Regions from separate parts of the Arthrobacter sp. K410C genome, predicted to be linked through region 2. Evidence: riboswitches for the same ligand, from Rfam matches in the RefSeq annotation. Region 2 holds a riboswitch; the other holds the start of a gene.
What was found. Region 2 has a riboswitch for thiamine pyrophosphate ahead of thiC (phosphomethylpyrimidine synthase ThiC). Riboswitches for the same ligand answer to the same signal wherever they lie in the genome.

Region 1: linked by a shared signal. The riboswitch ahead of thiO (glycine oxidase ThiO) and the one ahead of thiC (phosphomethylpyrimidine synthase ThiC) in region 2 are both predicted to bind thiamine pyrophosphate.

Annotation. Positions count from the first base shown of each region.
Region 1 covers NZ_JBNHFJ010000001.1:442,141-446,205, reverse strand. The annotation lists gene AC5RU7_RS02100 (RNB domain-containing ribonuclease) at 1-1,050, opposite strand, end outside; gene thiE (thiamine phosphate synthase) at 1,133-1,864, opposite strand; TPP riboswitch at 1,892-2,010, shown strand; gene thiO (glycine oxidase ThiO) at 2,003-3,325, shown strand; gene thiS (sulfur carrier protein ThiS) at 3,322-3,558, shown strand; gene AC5RU7_RS02080 (thiazole synthase) at 3,563-4,065, shown strand, end outside.
Region 2 covers NZ_JBNHFJ010000001.1:124,498-128,562, forward strand. The annotation lists gene AC5RU7_RS00670 (VOC family protein) at 1-704, opposite strand, end outside; partial or broken gene AC5RU7_RS00675 (amidohydrolase family protein) at 793-1,883, opposite strand; TPP riboswitch at 1,963-2,070, shown strand; gene thiC (phosphomethylpyrimidine synthase ThiC) at 2,065-3,900, shown strand; gene AC5RU7_RS00685 (alpha/beta hydrolase) at 3,968-4,065, opposite strand, start outside.

The DNA of each region.
Region 1 (4,065 bases), 320 kb from region 2:
GGTGGTGTGCGCGTAGGCCGCACCGATGGCGGCCTGCACAGCAGCCTCCGGTACGATGCCGTCAAAAGCGGTGTATGAGGCTCCGCGGAACAGCATCCCCGCCGAGTGCATGATTGCCAGCTGCCGCGGTTCGGTGGGGTCCAGGCTGCGCAGGTACTCGCCGTAGCCGACCTCGCCGTCCCACGGTTTCCCCAGCACCTCCGTCTGGAGTTTGAAGTGGTTCAGGGAGCGTTCGTCCGGCGCGGGCATGGTCCGCAGGATGCCCACCTTGCCGTCCAGCATGAGCTGCGCGGCAGCCATGCCCGTCATGAGCGAAATCTGGGCGTTCCAGTCCTCCACGGGCAGCTGCGGCGCGGCGGCGATGCGGTAACCGCCGTCGGGGAGCTGGACGATCTCCTGCTCCGGCATGTTCAGGCTGGCGCCGTCACGGGCGCGTTCCAGCTCCACGCGCTTGAGGCCAACCTCTTTCAGCAGCTGCAGGACCGGGGATGCGGTGCCGGCGTCCAGTTGGGCCTGCGCGCCCTTGTAGCTCAGCTTGGCGCGGCTGCGCATCCGTGCCCGTCTGACTGTGGCAGAGGTGACTTCGGCATTGCCGTCCAGGCGGAAGTCCCAGACGAAGGCCGGACACTCCTGGCCAGGCAGCAGGCTCCCCGCCCCTTCGCTGATGACCTCCGGATGCAGCGGAATTCGGCCGTCGGGGGCGTAGAAGGTCTGCCCGCGGCGCCGCGTTTCCTGGTCCAGCGGTCCGCCCGGCTTCACGAAGGCCGGAACGTCGGCGATGGCGTACAGCACGTGGTAGCCGCCGCCGTCGGCCTCTATGAAGAGCGCCTGGTCCAGGTCCGTGGACGAGGCCGGATCGATGGTGATGAATTCGACCCCGGTCAGGTCGTGGGACGGAAGCTCCAGCGCGGCCACGGCCGCTTCGGCGTCCCGGACCGCGTGCTCCGGGTATGGCCCGGGCAGCTCCAGCTCGGTCCGCAGCGCGCCCAGGGCCTCTTCCAGCGCGTTGTTGTGCTCATGGACGTTGGGAGCCAGCCGATGGTGTGACACGAAAATCAGCCTAGCCCGAAGACCGCCGAATATGCAGGCCATTGGCGGGATAGAAGGCAGGGCCGTGTTGCCCGCCGGTAGGTCAGGACGCGGCAGCGTCCAAAACGGCCAGGAGTGAGGCCGCCGCCGCGGCGGGATCCGCCGCTTCGGTGATGGCCCGCACCACCACAATCCTCCGGGCCCCCGCTTCCACCACCTCGCTGATATTGGAGTGGTCGATGCCGCCGATGGCGAACCACGGCACCTCGTTGCCGGTTTTGGCCGCGGCTGCTGCAGCGTATTTCACCAGCTCCGGTCCCACGGCGGCCCGGCCCGGTTTGGTGGGGGTGGCCCAGACCGGCCCGACGCAGAAATAGTCCAACCCGGCAGGCCCTGCGGCGGCAACGAGTGCGGCATCCACCTGTTCCGGGGTGTGGCTGGAGAGTCCAATGGCGGCGTTGCCGTTCAGCAGGGTGCGTGCCGCGGGCAGGGGGAGGTCCTTTTGCCCGATGTGGAACACCGGCGCGCCGGACAACACCGCGACGTCGGCGCGGTCATTCACTGCCCACAGCCGGCCATGGCGCTGCGCAGCCTCCCTGAGGACGGCCAGCAGTTCCAGCTCCTCGGCAGCCTCGATGGTCTTGTCGCGGAGCTGGATAATGTCCACTCCGCCGGCGAAGGCGGCATCCACGAAATCCCTGAAGTCACCGCGGTCAGCGCGGGCGTCAGTACACAGATAGAGGCGGGCAGACTTGAGCCCTGCGGTTCCCTCGGCGGTGGTGAAGGCATCGGTTGCGGAGGCGCCGACAGCGGCAGCGGAGTGGGACACATTCATGGCTGCAAGCCTAGTTCCTCTACACTTGCCTCGTACTGCGGGAGCCTGCGGCAGCTGTCATAAAGCGCCGGGCTGAGAGGGCGTCAGAGCCGACCGCTTGACCTGATCCGGGTAATTCCGGCGTAGGGAAGGAGACACATGGGCACCCCCAACACAGCACCCCCGCAGCCCCCCAACGGCACCATCAGGGCCGACGTCGTAGTCATCGGCGGCGGAGTGGTGGGCCACGCAATCGCCTGGGAAGCACAGCGCTCAGGCCGCAGCGTCGCGCTGATCGACGACGCCCCCGGCTCCGGCGCCAGCTGGGCGGCAGCCGGGATGCTCGCACCGGTGAGCGAGCTGCACTACCAGGAAGAGGATCTCCTGGACCTGATGCTGGCCTCTTCCGCCCGGTGGCCCGGCTTCATCGCGGACCTGTCCTGTGCATCCGGGGAGAAAACCGGGTACCTGACGACGCCCACCCTCGCCGTAGGTGCCGACGCCGCCGACCGCCGGGCTTTGATGGACCTGCGCGCGGTCCAGCAGGCCAATGGCCTGGCTGTTGAGCCGTTGACCATCCGCGAGGCGCGGCGGCGGGAACCTTTGCTCAGCCCCGCCATCGCGTGTGCCCTCGACACCCCCGCGGACCACCAGGTGGATCCCCGGCTCCTGGTGTCCTGCCTTCGCAACGCCCTCGCCGGGGAAGCCGCCGGCCGCGGCCCCGCAGTTGCGGGCGCAGTGGAAGGCTACGCGGTGCCGGACAGGGCCTTGGGCCTGCTGTGGGCGGATGACACTGTTGCGGGAGCCCGGCTCGCCGGCGGCGGCACAGTGCTGGCCGGAGAAACCGTGGTGGCCAATGGACTGGATGCCGCTGCGGTGATGGACTTGCCCGCGGGCCTGCTCCTGCCGCTGCGGCCGGTCTACGGGGACATCCTCCGCCTCGCCGTACCGCAGCACCTCCGGCCGCTGGTGACGGCCACCGTCCGCGGCCTGGTCCGCGGCGTGCCGGTGTACATCGTCCCCCGGGAGGACGGAACGGTGGTGATCGGAGCCACCCAGCGTGAGGATGCCCTCGCCGGGGCCGGTGCCGTACCCCCGCAAGCCCTCCGGTCCGCTGCCGGAACGGTGTCCGCAGGCGGCGTCTATCAGCTACTCCGGGACGCGCAGGTCCTGGTCCCGGCCGTGGCCGAGCTGGAATTGCTTGAATGTACGGCGCGGGCCCGGCCGGCGACCCCGGACAACGCCCCGCTGCTGGGCAGGGTGCCCGCCGCCCCGGGCTCCAACCCGGGCGGGCACATCGCCGGCCTGATCATGGCCACCGGATTCTTCCGGCACGGCGTCCTCCTGTCACCCGCAGCCGGCGCCATCTGCCGGGACCTGATGGACGGCACCGCGGACCCCCGCTGGAAAACGTTCGACCCTGGCCGCTTCTCCGGCCGCGAAACCTCCGCTGCAAGCGTCAACATCAAGGAGACAGCATGAATATCACCCTGAACGGAAACCACCATACGGTGGCTGAGGGGGCCTCCATCACCACCCTCATCAGCGAGGTCACCGGCCGTACCGTGGGGGCTGACGGCCAGGCCAAGGACGGGAACAGGCTGGGTGTCGCCGTGGCGCACAACGCACAGGTTGTTCCCCGGAGCCAATGGTTCGCCACGGCGCTCGCCGACGGTGACGACGTCGAGCTTGTCACGGCAGTGCAGGGAGGCTGACACGATGACCGAATCCGATACCCTGACCACCACGGCCGTTGCCAACCTGGACGATGCCCTGGTTATCGACGGGGTGCCCCTGGCGTCCCGGCTCATCATGGGGACCGGGGGCGCCCCGAGCCTCGACGGGCTTGGCGCAGCACTCCTGGCCTCCGGCACGTCCCTGACCACCGTGGCAATGCGGCGCTACTCGACGGCGGAGACGGGCTCGCTGTTCCAGCTCCTGGTGGACCACGGCATCCGGGTACTGCCGAACACCGCCGGCTGCTTCACTGCCCGGGACGCCGTCCTCACTGCCGAACTCGCCCGCGAGGCGCTGGAAACGGATTGGGTGAAGCTCGAGGTCATTGCCGACGAGCACACCCTCCTTCCCGACGCCGTCGAGCTGGTGGAGGCCACCGAACAGCTGGTGAACCGCGGCTTCAAGGTGTTTGCGTACACCAATGATGATCCGGTCCTGGCGCTGCGGCTGGAGAACCTCGGCGCCACCGCCGTGATGCCGCTGGG
Region 2 (4,065 bases):
GGCCCGGCGCCCCGGCTGTTCCAGACGTTCATGGCCATGTGGTGGTGGTACCGGCCTGCAGAGACAAAGAGGGCCTGCCCGTGCCACCCCGCGGTCTTCTCGAAGCCGAGGATGCCAACGTAGAAGTTGCGGGCGGACTGCACGTCGCCCACCTGGAGGTGGACGTGGCCGACGCCGGCCGCGGTGGAGTGCTGCGCTTCCAGGGATTCCTCCGTGAGGTGCTGCTCGAGGTAACGCTGCGGCGGCAGTGCCAGGCTGTCCATCACCACGTCCGTCCCATTCCAGGACCAGTTGCTGCGCGGCCGGTCCCAGTACAGCTCAATGCCGTTGCCTTCCGGGTCATTGAAATAGAAGGCCTCGCTGACGAGGTGGTCGGCGCTGCCGGTGAACGAATGCGGGTCGAAGCGGGCGGCGGTGGCGATGGTTGCAGCAAGGGAGGCCTGGTCCTCGAACAACAGCGCGGTATGGAAGAGGCCGGCCTCCCCCCTGCCCGGAAGGTTCAGTCCGGGAGCGGGTGCCAGGTGGACAAGCGGCTTCTGGCGGCGGCCGAGGTAGAGGCCGCCGTCCTGCTCGGCGACGACGTCGAGGCCGAGGGCGCGCTGGTAGTAGTCGGTCATGACCTTCATGTCACCGACCTTGAGCATCACGGTGCCCATGGTGAGGTCGGCGGGAAGAAGATCCTGGCTGGTGGCTTCTGCGGTCATTGAGTGCTCCCTGTGCTGGGGCCGAACTGAGGGAACGGCCTGTCACAGTTAAAATTACTTGAAGCTACAATTTATTCCAAGTACTTTTCTATGGTCCGCGGGTGATGATGCGGCCTCCCAGCACCACGTGGGAAAGATCCCGGACAGCTTCCGGCCGGGTGCGCGGATCCTCCCGGCAGAGAACGACGTCGGCACGCGCCCCCTCAGCCACGCCGTCGGCTCCGAGCCACTCCCGCGCCGCCCAGCAGGCAGCGTCCAGCGCAGCCGCCATGGGCAGGCCTGCCTGGTGCAGGGCAAGGATCTCGTCGGCGATCCTGCCGTGCCTGATGACGCTGCCGGCGTCGGTACCTGCGTAAATCCTCACGCCGGCGTCGTAAGCCTCACCCACCCGCTCCAGGCGCCGCTCCCACAGGGCCATCATGTGCGCCGCGTAGCGCGGGAATTTGTGCCTTGCCTGCGCAGCGATGTCAGGGAACGTGGGATGTTGACCAGGGTAGGGACGATGGGCACGCCCTGTTCCGCAAAACGGGGAAGGTGCCGCTGCAGGAGCCCGGTGGCGTGCTCGATGCAGTCAATGCCCGCATCCAGCATCTGGTCAAGGGTGTCTTCGGCGAAGCAGTGCGCAGTCACACGGGCGCCCTCGTCATGGGCGGCCCGGACGGCGTCACGGACGACGGCGGCCGGAAACGAGGGTGCGAGGTCGCCGGCCCCGCGGTCGATGCAGTCCCCGACGAGCTTGACCCAGCCGTCACCGTCGCGGGCCTGTTTGCGCACGGCCTCCACCAGGTCCTCCGGTTCCACCTCGTCCGCGAAGCCACGGAGGTACCGGCGCGTGCGGGCCACATGGCGCCCGGCCCGGATCAGCACCGGGAAGTCCCGGCCGCCCTGCATCCACCGGGTGTCGGCCGGTGAGCCGGCATCACGCACCAGCAGCGTTCCGGCAGCCAGGTCCGCCCGGGCCTGGCCAGCCGCGGTGGCGGAATCCACCGGACCCTCCACCCCCAGCCCGATATGGCAGTGGGCATCCACCAGGCCGGGCAGCACCCACCCGTCCAGCACCCGGTCCGGAGCCTGCTGCGGGCGGATAAACGTCAGCACCCCGTCCACGGACCACAGGCCCCGGTGTTCGCTGGCCGGCCCGGTCAGCACAGGGCCGCTGAATTCTATGATTTCCGGCATCGGACTCCCTTTTCGTCGCCAGTCAGGCTAGCACCGGCAGTCATGGCAAGGATCGGCGGGGCGGCTGTGGTAGCTTCGTTCCTGACCACACGGGTGCCCCTGCAGGGGCTGAGATCGGGCTGAGGCAGCCTGCGACCGTCGAACCTGTCCGGGTAATGCCGGCGAAGGAAGTGAGTATTCCTTGAGTACACCAAATGAACAGCAGAGCCCTGCCCAAAACCAGTCCGGAAGCGCGCTGCCGGACGGAAAGCCAGGGGCACCTGCCACCCGGTCACTGGCATCACATGCGCTGGCCTTCATCGAAGATGGCGAATCCGGCATCCGGGTCCCGGTGACGGAAATCTCCCTGGAACCGTCCCCCAATGGAGAGGCGAACCCGCCCTTCCGCACCTACCGGACCGCCGGACCGGGCAGTGATCCGGTAATGGGGCTGCCGCCCTTCCGGGCAGCATGGATCGCGGAGAGGGGAGACACCGAGCCGTACAGCGGCAGGGGCAGGAACCTGCTCGACGACGGCCGCTCGGCTGTCCGCCGCGGCGCCGCGTCAGCCGAGTGGAAGGGCGCACAGCCGGTGCCCCGCCGGGCCGTCGTGGGCCGGACCGTAACCCAGATGCACTATGCCAGGCACGGCCTCATAACCCCTGAGATGCGCTTCGTGGCGCTGCGCGAAAACTGCGACGTGGAGCTGGTCCGCAGCGAACTGGCGGCGGGCCGCGCCATCATCCCCAGCAACATCAACCACCCCGAGTCGGAGCCGATGATCATCGGCAAGGCATTCCTGGTGAAGATCAACGCCAACATCGGCAACTCCGCTGTCACCAGTTCCATCGCGGAGGAGGTGGACAAACTGCAGTGGGCCACGCAGTGGGGCGCGGACACCGTGATGGACCTCTCCACCGGCGATGACATCCACACCACGCGGGAATGGATCATCCGGAACTCCCCCGTGCCGATCGGTACCGTGCCCATCTACCAGGCGCTGGAGAAGGTCAATGGCGAAGCCAACAAGCTGACCTGGGAGATCTTCCGCGACACCGTCATTGAGCAGTGCGAGCAGGGCGTGGACTACATGACGGTGCACGCCGGTGTCCTCCTGCGCTACGTGCCGCTGACAGCAAACCGGGTCACAGGCATCGTGTCGCGCGGCGGCTCCATCATGGCCGGCTGGTGCCTGGCGCACCACCAGGAGAATTTCCTCTACACGCACTTCGACGAGCTGTGCGAAATCTTCGCCAAATACGACGTCGCGTTTTCCCTTGGGGACGGGCTGCGGCCGGGCGCCACGGCAGACGCGAACGACGCCGCACAGTTCGCGGAACTGGACACGCTCGCGGAACTCACCCTGCGGGCCTGGGAATACGACGTCCAGGTGATGGTGGAAGGTCCAGGGCACATCCCCTTCCACCTGGTCCGCGAAAACGTGGAGCGCCAGCAGGAGCTATGCAAGGGTGCGCCCTTCTACACCCTGGGTCCCCTGGTTACCGACGTGGCACCCGGCTACGACCACATCACCTCAGCCATCGGCGCCACGGAAATCGCCCGCTACGGCACGGCGATGCTCTGCTACGTGACACCGAAGGAACACCTCGGCCTGCCCAACAAGGACGACGTCAAGACGGGGGTCATCACCTACAAAATCGCAGCGCACGCTGCGGACCTGGCCAAGGGCCACCCCGGCGCGCACGAACGCGATGACGCCCTGTCCAAGGCACGCTTTGAATTCCGCTGGCGCGACCAGTTCGCCCTGTCACTGGATCCGGTGACCGCCGAGGCCTTCCATGACGAGACGCTGCCAGCGGAGCCGGCCAAGACGGCCCATTTCTGCTCCATGTGCGGACCCAAGTTCTGCTCCATGCGGATCAGCCAGGATATTCGGGACGAATACGGAACCGCGGAAGCACAGGCAGCCCTTGCAGACCGGGCCACGGGGATGCGGGAGAAGAGCCAGGAATTCCTGGCATCGGGCGGCAAGGTCTACCTGCCGGAACCGCGGCTGCCCGAGACGGTTTCCACGTAGAAGCCTTCCCCTTCGTCCGGATGGCAATTGGGGGCCGGCCGGGCGGAGGGGAAGCCCGGGCGGTCCGTCAGGACGCGCGGGCGGACCGGGCCCTGCCGACGTCGCTGATAAAGGACCGGACGGCCCGGTCCCCGTCCGGGGAATCATGCGGCCGGTGCCCGCCGG